2 regions of the Longispora fulva genome follow, and region 1 is predicted to be linked to the other one. Evidence: riboswitches for the same ligand, from Rfam matches in the RefSeq annotation. Region 1 holds a riboswitch; the other holds the start of a gene.
What was found. A riboswitch is a leader RNA that binds a small molecule or an ion and turns the genes downstream of it on or off. The one in region 1 is predicted to bind thiamine pyrophosphate.
Positions count from the first base shown of each region.

Region 1 (8,197 bases):
ATCGGGCACGTGGCGCTGACCGGCGTCGCGATCGGCTTCCTGCTCCGGACGTCCCCGGTGCTCACGGCGGTCCTCGTCTCCGCCGTCGGCGCGGTGGCGATCGAGCTGATCCGCGAACGCGCGAAGGCCTCCGGGGACGTCGCGCTCGCGATGCTGTTCTACGGCGGCATCGCCGGGGGCGTCGTGCTGATCTCGCTGTCCAAGCAGGGCACGAACGCGACGCTGCAGTCCTACCTCTTCGGCTCCCTCAACGGCACGTCCCGCAGCGACCTGGCCACGATGCTGTTCCTCGGCGCCGGGGTGCTGTCCGTGACCCTGCTGGCCCGGCCGTGGCTGTACGCGGTCAGCCAGGACGAGGAGCACGCCCGGGTGTCGGGCCTGCCCGTGCGGTTCCTGAACGTCCTGCTGGCCGTGACGACGGCGGTGACCGTCACGACCGCGATGCGCGCGGTCGGGCTGCTGCTGGTCAGCGCGCTGATGGTCGTACCCGTCGCGACCGCGCAGCAGTTCACCCGGGGGTTCGGCAGCACGATGGCCGCCGCGATGGTGATCGGCGTCACGGTGTCGGGCAGCGGGGTGCTGCTGGCCGCCGAGGCGAACACCCCGCCGGGCGCGTTCATCGTTGTCCTCGCCGTGGGCCTGTTCGTACTGGTCGCGGCCCTGTCCTCCCTCCTGCGCCGCAGGAGGCCGGTGCGCGCCGCCGACGACACGGCCCGGACCGAGCCGCCGGACGTCGTCCTGGACCCAGTAACGTGAACGTTATGACTGCGCCCTTACCCCGAAGCACGAAGCAGCGCTCCGCCGTGATGGAGCTGCTCGGCGAGGTGAGTGGATTCCACAGCGCCCAGGAGCTGCACGCCATGCTCCGGGGCAAGGGCGACAAGGTCGGCCTGACGACGGTGTACCGGACGTTGCAGGCCCTCGCCGAGGCCGACGAGGTCGACGTGATGCGCCCGCCCGGCGGCGAGCACCTCTACCGCCGGTGCGGCACCGGGCACCACCACCACCTGGTCTGCCGCAGCTGCGGCAAGGCCGTCGAGGTGGAGGGTCCCGCCGTGGAGCGCTGGGCGGAGAAGACGGCCAGCGACCACGGGTTCGTGGACGTGGCGCACACGCTGGAGATCTTCGGCACCTGCCCGGAGTGCGCGGCCAAGCGGTCCTGACCGCGCGTCAGGCGTCGACCAGCTCCCGGCTCCGCCGGGTCAGCAACAGGTAGCCGAGGCACAGCGCCGTGACCACGGCGGGCACCAGCAGCGCCGTGGCCGCGAACGGCACCACGGCCAGGCAACTGGCCGCCGCCACGATCGAGGCCCACCTGCCGAGCGGGTCCGGCCACAGCAGTTTCACGCACGAGAGCGTGACCAGGACATACACGCATATGCCCAGGGTCGTCGGGGCCAGGATCAGGCGGCCGACCGGCACGTCGCCGTAGTAGCTGACCGCGAGCACCACGACGTTGGAGCAGAACAGGAACAGCGTCGACCGGTACGGGACGCCCCGGCCGCTCAGCGCCCGCAGCCAGCCGGGCATCACGCCGTCGCGGGCGAGCGCGTAGCCGAGGCGGGCGGCGCTGGCAAGATACACGTTGATCACGCCGGCGCAGATCACGCACGCCACGACGCCGGTGGTGACGCCGGCCCCGAGGCCGATCGACTCGTTCATCAGGGTGGCCAGCGGGGCGTCGGAGCCCGAGACGCTGCGGTAGGTCTCCGTGCCGATCGTGACGAACGCCAGGGCCAGGTAGACGACGCTGATCACGGCCAGGGACGTCCAGGTGGCGCGCATGACGTCGGACCGGCGGCGGAACTCCGGCACCAGGCTGGTGAGGGACTCCCAGCCGAGGAAGGCCCAGAACACCAGGACGGCGGCGGCCCCGATCGAGGACGCGCCGTGCGGGAGGGCCGGGTGGAAGGCCTCCGCGCGGACATGCGGGACGGCGAACACGATGGTGACCACGAGCAGCAGCAGGACGGCGCCGCTGAACACGAGCGACGCGTACCCGCTGACCTTGAGCCCGAGCAGGTTAAGCACGACGGGCACCACCATGAACCCCAGCGCGAACAGGTACTGCGCGCCCCGGCTCCAGCCCAGCGGCGCGCCGACGTAGCCGGCCCCAGTGAGGGACACCACGGACCAGCCAACGGCGATCTGGGCGAAGAAGAACCAGCCGATCAGCGCGCCGGCGGTCTGGCCGAACGCGCGCTGCACGATAGTGGCCACCCCGCCGAAGTCGCTGTACCGGATCGCGAGCCGGACCAGGGCGTAGACGAGGGGAACGCTCAGCAGGCTCACGGCCAGCCAGGACAGCAGCGAGGCCGGGCCGGCGATCCGGGCGGCGTGCCCGGGGAGGATCAGGACGCCGGTACCGAGCACGACCCCGGTGAACATGGCGGCACCCTGGGCGTAGCTGAGCCTGCTCGTCATTCCCCAGACTGTGCCATGTGCGCGTCGAGTTGTCGGCGCACTTTTCGGCGCAGCAGACCCGCCCCGCCGGGCATCCTGGTGACCAGGGCCGGGATGCCGCCGAGCGCCTGGCCGGCCCAGTACGTCAGGTCGAAGGCGTCGACGTGGTCGATGATCCGGGCGTCGTCGGCGAACCGGTACGCCGCCCGGACCTCGTTGACGACCGGCCGCTGCCCGAACGTGTACCGGGCCGTCCAGTGCGCCAGCGCCTTGGTGTCCCCGGTGACCCGGATGTCGGACACCTCCGCGCGCAAATCCTCGCTCCGGGAGGTCAGCATCCGCCACATCGCGCCGATCTCCGCGCCCCGCAGGTCGAACAGCGGGTCACGGAACCGGGCCTCGGGGTGGTAACACGCGGCCATCGCGTCGCCATCGCGGGCGTCGAGGGCGGCGTACAGCGTGTCGATCGTCTCCAAGATATCGGACATAAGGTGCACCTTACCGGGATCTGAGCCCCAGAGTGGCCAGCTCCAAGGTGGCCAGTGCCTTCATGGTCACCGGGTCCCTGTCCCGCCATCCGCCGGCCGGATCGGCGGCGGCCTGCCGCAACCGCTTCAGCGCCGCCGTGCTCAGGGCGCGCAGGGCCAGCAGGTCCTCGCCGGCCGGCTCGTCGCGGAGCAGCACGGCCGTCCGGGCGCGGGCGACCCACCGGGCGCGGGCGAGGATCCAGAACAGCAGGATCGGCACCGTGACCGCGACCCCGACCACGATCGCCGTGAACAGCGCGACCGTGCCGACGGTCTCGCTGCCGGTCCGGCCAGCCTCCGCCGCCGACTGGGCCACCCCGGCCGCGTCTGCGAGCTTCTGACCGAGCTCCTTGCCGACCAGCGGGATCTTGCCGGCCTCCTTGGCGGCCCCGTTCAGCGAGTCCCGGAGACTGTTGCCGTCCCTGGTGACCTGGTCGGGGATCTTGGCCAGGGCGCTGATGGCCTGGTGCAGGAGGTACGCGATCTGGACCCACAGCGCGGTCCAGGCCACGGCGGAGACGTCCGCCACAATCTGTCGGGTACGGCGCGCCGGCAACTCCGCATAGAGCTTCATACCCCCCAGTGAATAGCAGACGAGTCGCGAAGTCCGGCACCGGTGCCAGGATTCTCACAGTTTCCGGATCGTGGATCACCAGGTCAGGGCCGATCAGCCCTGCTACGGTGGTGCCCGCATACGACAGGGGAGCGCGCAGAGCGCTGAGAGTGCGGGCGACCGCTGACCCTCCACACCTGATCCGGGTAATGCCGGCGAAGGGAGTCGCTCCCCGGCTCACCCCTGGGAGAATTTCTGCGATGAGTACCAAATGGCGCACTGTGGACATTGTGGTGGTGGCGGTTCTCGCCGTCGCCTTCGGTGTCATCTTCTGGGGCTGGGACGCGCTGTGGAACGCCCTCACTCCGGTGTTCACGTTCTTCCCGCCGGCCCAGGCGATCCTCTACGGCACCTGGCTGCTGCCCGCCGTCCTCGGCGGCCTGATCATCCGCAAACCCGGTGCCGCGGTGATCCCCGAACTGGTCGCGTCCATCATCTCCTCGTTCCTCGGGAACAAGTGGGGCGTGACCGTCGTCTGGCAGGGCCTCCTTGAAGGCCTGGGCGCTGAGCTCTTCTTCCTCGTCTTCCTCTACCGGTGGTTCAAGCTGCCGGTCGCCGTCCTCGCCGCCGTGGGCGCGGGGCTCGCCGCCACGATCTTCGACGCCGTGGTCTGGTACTCGGAGCTGGAGTTCGGCGCCTTCAAGCTGCCCTATGTCGCGATCGGCACGTTCAGCGCACTGCTCATCGCCGGCGTCGGCGGCTACTACCTGACCCGGGCGCTGGCCGCCACCGGCGTCCTCGACCGGTTCCCGTCCGGCCGGGATCGCGAACTGGTTTGACCGAGCGCGGCGGGGACGCGGCATCGCCCGCACGGCCGGGAGGCGCGCGGCGTGGCCCGGCCGTGTCACTGCGGGGATTCGGCTGGCGGCACGGCGGGCGGCGGGCCTGGGCCCTGCGCGACGTCGACCTGACCATCGAGTACGGCGAACGCGTCCTGCTCCTCGGCCCGTCCGGTGCCGGCAAGTCGACCCTGCTCGCCGCGCTCGCCGGCCTGCTCCCCGGGGACTCCGGCGAACGCGAGGGCACCCTGACCGTCGGCGGCTCGGCCGGCATCGTGTTCCAGGACCCGCAGAGCCAGCTCGTGATGTCCCGGTCCGGCGACGACGTGGCGTTCGGGCTGGAGAACCTCGGTACCCCTCGGGACGAGATCTGGCCCCGGGTCGACGAGGCCCTGCGCCGGGTCGGATTCCCATATCCGCGCGACCGGCAGGTCGAGGCGCTGTCCGGCGGCGAGCAACAGCGGCTCGCCCTCGCCGGGGCGCTGGTCGCCCGGCCGGACCTGCTGCTCCTCGACGAGCCGACGGCCAATCTCGACCCGGCCGGGGCCGCGCTGGTCCGCGAAGCGATCGGCCGGGCGCTGGGCGACGCGACGATGGTGCTGGTGGAGCACCGGGTCGCCGAGGCGTTGCCGCTGGTGGACCGGGTTGTCGTGCTGGAGCCGGGTGGCGGGATCATGGCCGACGGGGCGCCGGCGGAGGTGTTCGCCCGGTACGGGGCCGCGCTGGCGGCTGCCGGGGTGTGGGTTCCGGGCTCCACCGGGGCGTCGACCGGGGGCGGTGTTGGCCTGGGGGCCGGGGGCGGCGGGTCCACGGTCGGGTCGGGCGAAAACCTGCTGACCGGGGCGGACCTCACCCTCCGCTACGCCGGTGCGGCGACGACCGCCCTCCCCCCGACCCACATCCGGGTACGAGCCGGGGAGTCCCTGGCCATCGTCGGCCCCAACGGAGCCGGCAAGTCGAGCCTCGCGCTCCTGCTGGGCGGCCTGCTCGCCCCCACCACCGGCACGCTCACCTCGGCCCTGGCCCCCGGCGCGCCGCACCGCTGGCCGGCGCGCGACCTGGCCCGGCGGATCGGTTCGGTGTTCCAGAACCCCGAGCACCAGTTCGTCACCCAGCGGGTCGTGGACGAACTCACCCTCGCCGCCCCGCGCGCCCGGGCCGACGAACTCCTCGACCGGCTTGGGTTGGCGGGGCTGGCGGCGGCGAACCCGTACACGTTGTCGGGCGGCGAACAGCGCCGGCTCTCGGTCGCCACGGCCCTGGCGGCGGCCCCGCGGGTGCTGGTCCTCGACGAGCCGACGTTCGGCCAGGACCTGCGGACCTGGCGGGAACTGGTGACCCTGATCGGGGAGCTGCGCGACGCCGGGCACGGATTGGCGATCGTGACCCACGACGCGGACTTCGTGGCGGCGTGCGCGGACCGGGTCCAGACCCTGGGGCGGGTGCCCGGTGACGCGTCCGGCTCGGGGCTCTGGCACCGCGCCGTGCCGCGCGATGGAGCGGCCGGGGGATCGCGGTGAGGTTCGGTGCGCCCTTGGTGGCGCGGGAGACGGCGCTGACCCGGCGGTCCCCCGTCGCCAAGCTGGGTGCGGCGACGATCCTGTCGTTCGCGCTGATCAGCACACTGGACGCCGTCGCGCCGGCCATCGCGCTGGCCGGCACCCTCGCTGTCGTGCCCCTGTTCGGCATCCCACTCAGCCGGCTGGTCGTACGGTGCTGGCCGCTGCTGGTGTCGGCGCTGGGCATGGTCGTCGCCACCGCGCTGTTCGCGGCGGAGCCGACCGGGGAGCACCTGTTCTGGGCCGTGACCACCGGCTCGGTCGGCAACGGGTTCAGCCTGGCGCTGCGGCTGCTGGCCGTGGCGTTGCCGGGCGTGGTGGCGTTCGCGACCATCGACCCCACGGACCTCGCCGACGCGCTGATCCAGCAGGTCCGGTTGTCGCCGAGGTACGCGATCGGCACCCTCGCGGCCCTGCGCCTGCTCCCCCTGCTCGCCGACGAGTGGCGGCTGCTGGTGTTGGCCCGTCGGGCGCGCGGAGTGGCTGCCCGTGGCCCGGTGTCGTGGGCCCGGATCGCGGCGGGGACGGCGTTCGCGCTGCTCGTCGGGGCGATCCGCAAGGGGGTCCGGCTCGCGGTGGCGATGGACGCGCGCGGTTTCGCCTCGGGCCGGCCCCGGACGAACGCCCGGGTCAGCACGTTCACGGTGGCGGACGGGCTGCTCGTGGCGGGGGCTGTGGCACTCGCCGCGCTGGCCCTGGGCGTGAGCCTGGCGACGGGGGCGTTCCGTCCCCTGCTCTGACGCCGCTCAACATGTCCCGCCCAGCGCACGGCTGGCCTGGGGCCGCGCTCCGCGCGGCCCCAGGCCGACCACCGCCGACTACCGCCGACGAGTAGGCGTAGGCACCGGCCGCCCCGTGGGCCGCTGCGTCGGCCCGGCGGTCGGCGTCGCACTGGGCTCTGGATCCGGCACCGGCACCGGCCCCTCGCTGACGTAGATCGTCACGGTCGACCCCTTGGGCGCGCTCCCCGACGGGAACACGTCCGCGACCTGCCCGGCCGGAACCTCCGAAGTGATCTTGTTCGGGGCCACGACCGCGGAGAACCCGGCCGCCCGCAACTCAGCGGTCGCCTCCTCGACACTGCGACCCCGCACGTCGGGCACCCGGACCTCCTCCCCGAACGCCACCTTGCGGTCGGGCGCGACGAAGTCCTTGTCGGCCCCGTACCCGGCTCCGGCCTTGAGGGTTTTCGCGACGGCCATGTTCACGTTGCCGGCGAAGGACGCCCCGATCGCGTTGCGCGGGCTGTCCGGGTCACCGGCGATCCCCGCCGCGGCGAGCCCCGGGGTGAAGCCGGCGAACGACTCGGTCTCGTTCCGCTCGGACGACCCGGTCTTGCCGGCGAGGGACCGCCCGACGACGTTGCGCAGGCCCCCGGCGGTGCTGCCGTCGCACTTCCCGAACACCGACCTGTCACCCACCGTGCACCGGGCTGCGTCGGTGGCCGCGCGGGCCACGTCGGCCTCGAAGACCCGCTTGCACTGCGGCTGGGCGACGTCGACGGTCGCGCCGCCGGCGTCGGTGATGGAGTTGACCGGCAGCGGCTTGCAGTAGGTGCCCTCGGCGGCGACCGTGGCGTACGCGTTGGCCAGGTCCAGCGGCGAGGTCGCGGACACGCCCAGCGTGAACGGCCCCCACTCGGACGCGTCGTCGGCGAGCGTCTTGTCCCCGTTGCGGAACTGGATGCCCATCTTCTTGGCCATCTCGACGGCCTTGTCGGCGCCGACCTGCTCCTCGAGCCAGACGAAATAGGTGTTCACCGAGCGGCCGAAGCCGTCCCACATGGTGCGCCGGCCGGCCATGGACGGGTCTGCGTTGGTCGGGCAGTACTTCCCGTCGCAGGTCGCGGGCCCGGGATCCGCCGGATACTTGCTCTTGTACTTGTTGGGCGCGTCGAACGTCGTGTTCAACGGCATCCCAGCCTCCAGCGCCGCGAGCATCGTGAACATCTTGAACGTCGAGCCGGCCTGGAAGCCCGGGGCCGCGTCCCCGCCGGCGATCAGCGGCACGGTGGTGTTCGGGTAGCTGCCCCGCCCGGCGCCTCCGGTGTTGGCCCCGTTCTGCGACTCGTCGTTGGAGTAGTTGCGGTTGACGGCCATGGACCGGATCCGACCGGTACCGGGCTCCACGGTCGCCACGCCCAGCGCGAACGGGCTGTCCTTCTTGATCTGCTCGGCGATGGCCTGCTCGGACGCCTTCTGCACGGCGGGGTCGAGCGAGGTGACGACGGTGTACCCGCCGCGCTTCAGGTTCGCCTCGCGCTCCTGCGGGTTCGCCCCGAACGCTGGCTGCTCAAGCCACCAGCGCTTGAAGTAC
Region 1 covers NZ_JADOUF010000001.1:5,209,217-5,217,413, forward strand. Annotated here, with positions in the region: gene IW245_RS23290 (metal ABC transporter permease) at 1-756, shown strand, start outside; gene IW245_RS23295 (Fur family transcriptional regulator) at 762-1,163, shown strand; gene IW245_RS23300 (APC family permease) at 1,171-2,424, opposite strand; gene IW245_RS23305 (nuclear transport factor 2 family protein) at 2,421-2,891, opposite strand; gene IW245_RS23310 (hypothetical protein) at 2,902-3,504, opposite strand; TPP riboswitch at 3,620-3,724, shown strand; gene IW245_RS23315 (ECF transporter S component) at 3,744-4,322, shown strand; gene IW245_RS23320 (ABC transporter ATP-binding protein) at 4,385-5,842, shown strand; gene IW245_RS23325 (energy-coupling factor transporter transmembrane component T family protein) at 5,839-6,621, shown strand; gene IW245_RS23330 (transglycosylase domain-containing protein) at 6,700-8,197, opposite strand, start outside.

Region 2 (8,197 bases), 1.6 Mb from region 1:
CGAGGACCGGCGGCGGGGCGGAGACGGGCTCGTAGGCCGGCTGGGGATACGGATCCTCGACCGGCGGGGGCTGCTCCCAGCCGTACGACGCGTACGGGTCCGCGTACGGATCGGTGGTCTGCTGGCCGAACGGGGTGCCGCCCGGCGGGGGGCTGTAGGCCGGCTCGGTCCGGTAGTCCGGGGCGGCGTGGCCCGGCTCGGTCCGGAACAACGAGTCGATCTGGAAGTCGTCGGTGCCGATGCCGGTCGGATAGCCCGGCTCGGGGCTGTAGCCGCCCTGTTGGCCATACTGACCGGGGACATACTCGTAGGAGTCGTCCGGCTCAGCGGCTCGCCGCCGCCGGGGCTGGCGCTGACCGGGGTCAGGGTCGTCGTAGCCTCGGTCGCCGTAGGTCATGCCCGCCAGGTTACCCAAGTGGTGCCACGGACAGCATCAGCCGAAGATGTCGGGAGAATAAGCGCGTGGACCATTTCTTCAGCGAGACACCCGCTACGCCGGATAAGCGTCGGATGATTGACATTTCGGTGGACTCGACGGCGTACCAGTTCACGGTGTCTTCAGGGGTTTTCTCCGCCAATCGCCTCGACCCCGGCACCGCCGTGCTGTTCCGGAAGGCACCCCGCCCCGGTCGCGGGGTGTTCCTCGACCTCGGCTGTGGCTATGGCCCGATCAGCTGTGTGTTCGCTCACCAGTCACCCAAGGTGACCATGTACGCGGTGGACGTGAACGAGCGCGCGCTGGAGCTCGTACACGAGAATGCTCTCGCTCTGGGGGTCACCGACCGGGTGATCGCGGCCAAGCCGGACGACGTGCCCGCCGACGTGGTGTTCGACGGGATCTACAGCAACCCACCCATCCACGTGGGCAAGGAGGCGCTACACGAGATGCTGCTGCGCTGGCTGCCCCGGCTCGGGCCCGACGCCGAGGCGTGGCTGGTCGTCGCCCGGCACCTCGGTGGGGACTCGCTGCGCGACTGGCTCGTCGCCCAGGGTTGGTCGGCGGAGAAGCACGCCAGCCAGAAGGGCTACCGCATCCTGAAAGTCGGTCGCGCGGAGACCGAGTAGGCCGGAGGATGCCACCGTGGGATACATAGACGTCGCAGGGGTCGGGTACACGCTGCCGGACGGCCGTGAGCTGTTCAAGGACGTGTCCTTCCGGGTCGGCGAGGGCGCCAAGGTCGCGCTCGTCGGGCCCAACGGGGCCGGCAAGACCACGCTGCTGCGGATGGTCGCCGGGGACCTGCCCTCCCAGGAGGGCGGGATCGCCAGGGTCGGCGGGCTCGGCGTGATGCGGCAGTTCTTCCGGCCCGTCGCCGGCCGGTTCGACGACGACGTGCCGTGGAGCATGGTCGACCGCGAGGACGCCACCCTGGCCGAGCTCGCGATGACCCTCGCCCCGGTCCGGGTCCGCGCGGCGGGCCTCGCGCTCGCCCGCGCGGAGGCCGCGCTGTCGGAGACCGAGAAATCCCAGATGAGGTACGCCACGGCGCTGTCCGCCTGGGGCGAGGTCGGTGGGTACGAGGCCGAGGTCGCGTTCGACACCGCGAGCGTCTCCGTCCTCGACCTCGACTGGGAACGCGCCCGGCACCGGCTCGTCCGCACCCTGTCCGGCGGCGAACAGAAACGTTTCGTCCTCGAACTGTTGCTCCGCGGCCCCGACGAGGTGCTGCTGCTCGACGAGCCCGACAACTTCCTCGACGTGCCCGCGAAACGCTGGCTCGAACAGCGGCTCAAGGAGTCCCCGAAGAGCGTCCTGTACGTCAGCCACGACCGCGAACTCCTCGCCAACACCGCCGACCGGGTGGTCGCCGTCGAGGGCGGGTCCGCGTGGACGCACGTCGGCGGCTTCGCCAGCTGGCACGACGCCCGGGTCAACCGGCACGACAGCATGGAGGAGACCCGGCGGCGCTGGGACGAGGAGCACCAGAAGCTCAAGGACCTCGTGCTGATGTACAAGCAGAAGGCCGCCTACAACGACGGTCTCGCCTCCCGCTACCAGGCGGCGAAGACCCGGCTCGCCAAGTTCGAGGGCGACGGGCCGCCACCGCTGCCGCCCAAGGACCAGGACATCAAGATGCGCCTCGACGGCGGGCGCACCGCCAAGCGCTCGGTGATCTGCGAGCAGTTGGAGCTCGACGACCTGACGTTCCCGTTCGACTTCGAGGTCTGGTACGGCGACCGGGTCGCCGTCCTCGGCGCCAACGGCACGGGCAAGTCCCACTTCCTGCGGCTCCTCGGCCGCGGTGGCACCGATCCGCTCGAGGTGCCCCTGGTCGACCTCGCCCCGGTCGCGCACGGCGGGGTCGCCCGGCTCGGCGCGCGGGTCCGGCCCGGCCACTTCTCCCAGGTCCACGACCGTCCGGAGCTGCACGACAAGACCCTCGTCGAGATCCTCTGGCGCGGGGACGACTACCGCACCGGCAAGACCCGGCACGACGCGATGAAGGTCCTCGACCGGTACGAGCTGGCCGGGCAGGGCGACCAGACCTTCGGCACCCTGTCGGGTGGCCAGCAGGCGCGGTTCCTCGTGCTGATGCTGGAGCTGTCCGGGGCCACGTTGCTGCTGCTCGACGAGCCGACGGACAACCTGGACCTGGCCTCGGCCGAGGCGCTCGAAGAGGGGTTGAAGGGCTTCGAGGGGACGGTGATCGCGGTGACGCACGATCGGTGGTTCACGCGGGGGTTCGATCGGTTCCTCCTGTTCGGGACGGACGGCGAGGTCACCGAGGTGCCTGAGCCGGTGTGGGACGTGCGCTGACTGCTCCGTGACGCTCCGACGTGCGATGACGCGGTGACCCGGCGGGGCCGCCCGTGACGCTCCGACGTGCGCTGCCTTCCTCGACCGGTGGTGACCCGGCGCGGGTGACCCGCGCTGCCTTCCGACCGGTCCGGTGACCCGGCGCCGCGACGCGTGACGTGCTGGCCCGCGCTGCCTTCCGCCGCGCGGTGACCGGCCGCCCCCGCTCGGGGTCGGGGGCGACCGGTCGGTCGTCAGTTCAGGCGCCAGAGTTCCCAGCACTCCGGGCCGTGGTGGGCGATGTAGGCGCACTCCGGATCCAACGGCTCGTCGCCGTGCAGCATCGGCACGGCCGTCGCCGGGTGACCGTCGTCGAGCAGGCGGTAGGTGTGGCCGGGCTCGGTCCACGCGCCGCCCGCCACGGTCCAGGTCACCCCGTCGTGGTGGATGCCGTAGGTCTCGCCGGGGACGAGCCAGTAGGCGTACACCCCGTCGCCGTCGGCGCAGAACTCGTCGTGCAGGCAGAGGCCGATGATCCGGTACAGCCCGTCGGCCTCGTGGGTGTCCAGCGTGCCCAGCGCCGTCGCGGTCTCCCCGGTCACCGGTACACCGCCAGCACCTTGACCCGCGCCGTGCCGTCGCACACCGCCTGGCAGGCCGACCACTCCCTTGCGGTGGTCAGCGCCTGCACGCGGGTGTCGAAGACGGCCATCCGCGTGACCGGCTCGGGAAACTCCCCGGTCACCTTCGACATCAGGACTTGAAAAGTCGTCATGGATTCACCCTGCAACACAATGGGGTGACATAGCTACGTCATAGGGGGCGACATTGGGACGACATTGCCACGCCTCTTCATGTCCACCATGGTCGGAGGAATGTCGCGCCGGGTAATGTCCGATGCGGCGGCTACGGAAGGCGGGGCGGTGGACCGGACTCGACTCGAATATCTGATTCGTCGAAGCGAGAACACGCTCGAGGAATGGTGCGTGCGGTTCCGCAGCGAGGCGCGGATGCTGGGCCAGGAGACGACCCTCTCGGTCCGCCAGCTCCAGCGGTGGATGTCCGGACGGACCGGCAACGCCCGGCCTGGAGCGCGCCGCGTGGCCGCCTCGCTGTGGAAACAGCCCTTCGCGTCGCTCGTCGGGCCGCCTGTCCCGGTGTCGCCGACCGGTCCGGTGCCGCCGCGCACCGCGGTGCACGAGGCGGCCGGGGAATCCGCGGCCCACGCCGGCCGGACCTGGGCCCGGGTGGACGACTGGAGCATCGAACACCTCCGTGCGGAGGTGCGCCGACTGGCCTACGGCTATGTGGAGATTCCGCCGCTGTACTTTCTCGAAGAGGCGCGTCGTGCCCGCGACTCCGCTTACACACTTCTAGAACGTACGCACCGGCCGGCCCAGTTGTCGGACCTGTATCTCGTCGCCGGTCAACTCTGTGGGCTCATGTCGTCGGCGTCGTTCGACATGGCGGCGTGGGATCCCGCGGTCGCCCAGGTCAGGGCCGCCTGTTCCTACGCGGACCTGATCGACCACCCGGCACTGCGTTCGTGGGCTCGGGGGAACCTGGCGCTGATGGCCTACTGGACCGGCGGCCCCGACCAGGTGGTCGTACCGATCGACGCTGCCCTGGCGCGCAGCCCGGTAGGAACCGCGGCCGCCGGGCTGCGATGCGTCGAGGCGCGCGCCTGGGCCTTCCCCGACGCCGCCGACCGGGCGCCGCTCGCGATCGCGGAGGCCGAGCCGCTCCTGCGTCTCCGGCAGGCGCTGGGCGGCGCGCGCTGGCTCCACGACCGGCGGGCGACGGAACTCCGGGACCGGGTGCTCGCCTTCCATCGCGGGCTGCCCGAACCGTGGTGAACGGGACGTAGCCGTGCAGTGAGGCATCAGTTACGCGGTGCTTCCCTCTGCGCGTGAGGTGCGCTAACGTGTGCGGCAAGAGAACCCACGGGAGTCCGGTAGACCGGGCTGAGAGGGCGGATGTGAGCCGCCGACCGTAGAACCTGATCCGGATCATGCCGGCGCAGGGAGGAGATTCACCATGCTCGGTCGCCTCCATGTCCTCACCGACGCCCGCCCCGGGCGCGACGCCGTCGCCGTCGCGCGGGCGGCGTTGGCCGCGGGTGCACCCCTTTTCCAGGTACGGGTGGAAGACGGCGTGCACGACCGCGACTTCCTCGACTTCGCCGCGGAGGTCCGCGCGCTGTGCCGGGTCTACGGCGCGACCTGCCTGATCAACGACCGGGTGGACATCGCGCTGGCCGTGCAGGCCGACGGCGTCCACCTCGGCGCGTTCGACCTGCCGGTTTCCGTCGCGCGCCGGCTGCTCGGCTCCTCGGCGATCATCGGGGCCACGTCCCGGGACGCCGCCGGGGCGCGTGCGGCCCTGGTCGACGGGGCCGACTACGTGGGAGTGGGGCCCTGCTACCACACGTCCACGAAGGACGGTCTGCCCGACCCGATCGGCCCCGCCGGGCTGGAGTTGGCCGCGCACGTGGGCCTGCCGGCCATCGCGATCGGCGGCGTGACCCTCGAACGGGTCCCCGAGCTGTTGGAGGCCGGGGCCTACGGTGTCGCGGTGGTGGGCGCGGTCAACTCCGCCGACGATCCCGGCGTGGCGACGAAGGCGCTGCTGAAGGCCCTGTCATGAGGGTCGCGGTCCAGGGGGCCGGGATCATCGGGCTGTCGATCGCGTGGCGCGCCCTGTCGGCCGGGCTCGATGTCACCGTCCACGACGACAACCCCGCCCGGGGTGCCTCGAACGTCGCGGCCGGCATGCTCGCCCCGGTCGCCGAGGCGTACTTCGGCGAGGCCGACCTGCTCCGGCTGTCGCTCGCCAGCGCAGCCCGGTGGCCGGAGTTCGCCGCGGGGCTCGGCGAGGTCGGCTACCGCGACGACGGCACGCTGCTCGTGGGCCGGACAGGCGATGACCTGCGGGAACTCGCCCGACTCTTCCAGTTGTACGCCGACTGGCGGCTGCCTGCGGAAAAGGTCGACCCCCGCGCGCTGGAGCCGGCGTTGACGCCCCGGCTGCGGGGTGGCCTGCTGACGCCCGGCGACCATCAGGTGGACCCCCGGCGGGTGCTGGCCGCGCTGCGCGAACGGGTGCCCGTGAGTGCGACGCCGCCCGGGAAGGTGGACGTCACGGTCGTCGCGACCGGCGCCTGGACCGGTCAGCCGCGCGGTTCGGCCATCGGGCTGCCCGGCGGCGGGGCGGTGGTCGGGTTGCCCGTGCGGCCCGTGCACGGCGAGGTGCTGCGCCTGCGGGGCGAGCCGTCGATCCGGCACGTGGTCCGCGGCTACATTGACGGGAAATATGTCTATATTGTGCCGCGAAAGGACGGGGAGGTCGTCGTGGGCGCCACCACCGCCGAGCGCGGCTTCTCCACCCGGGTCACGGCCGAGGGGGTCCGCGACCTGCTGGACACCGCGATCGAGGTCCTGCCGGAACTGGCCGACTACGAGCTGGTGGAGGCGCGGGCGGGGCTGCGGCCCGGTACCCCGGACAACGCCCCGCTGATCGGCCGGCTCGACCCCCGCACGATCGTGTCGACCGGCCACTACCGGCACGGCGTCCTGCTCGCCCCCATCACCGCAGAGGTGGTCACGTCGCTGCTCCTCGACCGGGAGCCCAGCGTCGACCTCGCGCCCTTCGCCCCAGGGAGGTTCTCGTGAAGATAGTCGTCAACGGCGTGGAGACGGAGTTCGAGGGGACGGTCTCGGCGCTCACCGGGGACCGGCGCGGGGTCGCCGTCGCGGTCAACGGGACCGTGGTGCCCCGCAGCACGTGGACGTCGACGGCGCTGGCCGACGGCGACGTGGTCGAGCTGCTCACGGCGGTGCAGGGTGGATGAGTTCACCATCGCCGGCGAGACGCTCTCCTCCCGGCTGATCCTCGGCACCGGCGGCGCGGCCAGCCTGACGGCGTTGCGGGAGGCCGTCGAGGCCTCCGGGACCTCGATGGTCACCGTCGCCCTCCGCCGCCTCGACCCCGACGCCCCCGGCGGCCTGCTGGAGATGCTCGACGGGACCGGGGTGCGGATCCTGCCGAACACCGCCGGCTGTTACACCGCCACCGAGGCCGTCAAGCTCGCCCACCTCGCCAGGGAGGCGTTCGAGACGCACTGGGTGAAGCTCGAGGTGATCGGGGACGACCGGACCCTGCTGCCCGACGCCGTCGAGCTGGTGGCCGCGGCGGCGAGGCTGGTGGAGGACGGGTTCGTGGTGCTGCCGTACACGACGGATGATCCGGTGCTCGCGCGGCGGCTCGTCGACGTCGGGTGCGCGGCCGTGATGCCGGCCGGCGCGCCGATCGGGTCGGGGGCCGGGATCCGCAACCCCTACAACCTCGCGCTGATCCGGGAGCTGGTGTCCGTACCCGTCATCCTCGACGCCGGGATCGGCACCGCCTCGGACGCGGCCCTGGCCATGGAGCTGGGCTGCGACGCCGTGCTGCTGGCCAGCGCCGTCACCCGGGCGGCGGACCCGACCCGGATGGCAGCGGCGATGCGGCACGCGGTGCTCGCCGGCCGGTTGGCGGCCGGTGCCGGGCGGATCCCGCGCAGGGACTACGCGACCGCGTCCACCAGCCCGGAAGGGCTCCCGTCGTGGTGAGCCGGCGGCACCACGTGCCGGGCTCGCGGCGCGCGACCGCTTCTTCGCGCACGTGCCACCCGGGCTCCCGGCCCGCGACCCGAGCCCACCTGTTGATGGAGGCGTCCGATGAGTGACCGGCTGATCGTCGTCCTGGAGACCCCCGACCTGGAGCTCGCCCGCGTCGTGATCGGCGCCGGCGCGACGCTGCTCGCCGGGACCTTCTTCGACCTGGAGTTCGACTGGCGGGTGGAGGAGTTCGGCGGTCGGGTGCTCACCCTCGGGCCGGCAGCCACCCCGGTGCACGGCCGCCGGGACATGCTCTGGCGCTGCCACGGCCTCGACGAGCTGCCGACGGCCGCCGACGCGGAGTTCGTCAGCCTGTCCCCGATCTTCGAGACCGCGACCAAGCCCGGCTACGGCCCGCCGCTGGGCGTGGACGTGCTCGGCCGCGCCGGCCGTCCGGTCTACGCCCTCGGCGGCGTGGACGGGCCGGCGCGCGCCGCCGAGTGCGTGGCCGCCGGTGCGTACGGGGTCGCCGTCCTGGGCGCGGTGTCGCGGTCGAGCGACCCGGCGCGGGCCGTGCGAAACCTGCTCACCGCGGTCGGCACCCCGCCGGCCTCGGGGCCGGTCGAGCCCGGCCCGGTGCCCCAGGGTGGCCACCGGTGAAGCAGCCGCCGATCGCGCTGACCATCGCAGGCTCCGACTCCGGCGGCGGCGCGGGCATCCAGGCCGACCTGAAGACGTTCGCCGCGCACAAGGTCTTCGGCACGTCGGTCGTCACCGCCTTGACTGCACAGAACACCTCGGGGGTACTCGGCGTGCACGCCACCCCCCTGCACTTCCTCGCTCTCCAGCTCGACGCGGTCCT
Region 2 covers NZ_JADOUF010000001.1:6,786,824-6,795,020, forward strand. Annotated here, with positions in the region: gene IW245_RS31150 (hypothetical protein) at 1-397, opposite strand, end outside; gene IW245_RS31155 (class I SAM-dependent methyltransferase) at 511-1,065, shown strand; gene IW245_RS31160 (ABC-F family ATP-binding cassette domain-containing protein) at 1,082-2,758, shown strand; gene IW245_RS31165 (hypothetical protein) at 2,992-3,339, opposite strand; gene IW245_RS31170 (hypothetical protein) at 3,336-3,512, opposite strand; gene IW245_RS31175 (hypothetical protein) at 3,724-4,593, shown strand; TPP riboswitch at 4,671-4,780, shown strand; gene thiE (thiamine phosphate synthase) at 4,775-5,383, shown strand; gene IW245_RS31185 (FAD-dependent oxidoreductase) at 5,380-6,408, shown strand; gene thiS (sulfur carrier protein ThiS) at 6,405-6,587, shown strand; gene IW245_RS31195 (thiazole synthase) at 6,580-7,347, shown strand; gene IW245_RS31200 (thiamine phosphate synthase) at 7,456-7,995, shown strand; gene thiD (bifunctional hydroxymethylpyrimidine kinase/phosphomethylpyrimidine kinase) at 7,992-8,197, shown strand, end outside.
Region 2: linked by a shared signal. The riboswitch ahead of thiE (thiamine phosphate synthase) and the one ahead of IW245_RS23315 (ECF transporter S component) in region 1 are both predicted to bind thiamine pyrophosphate.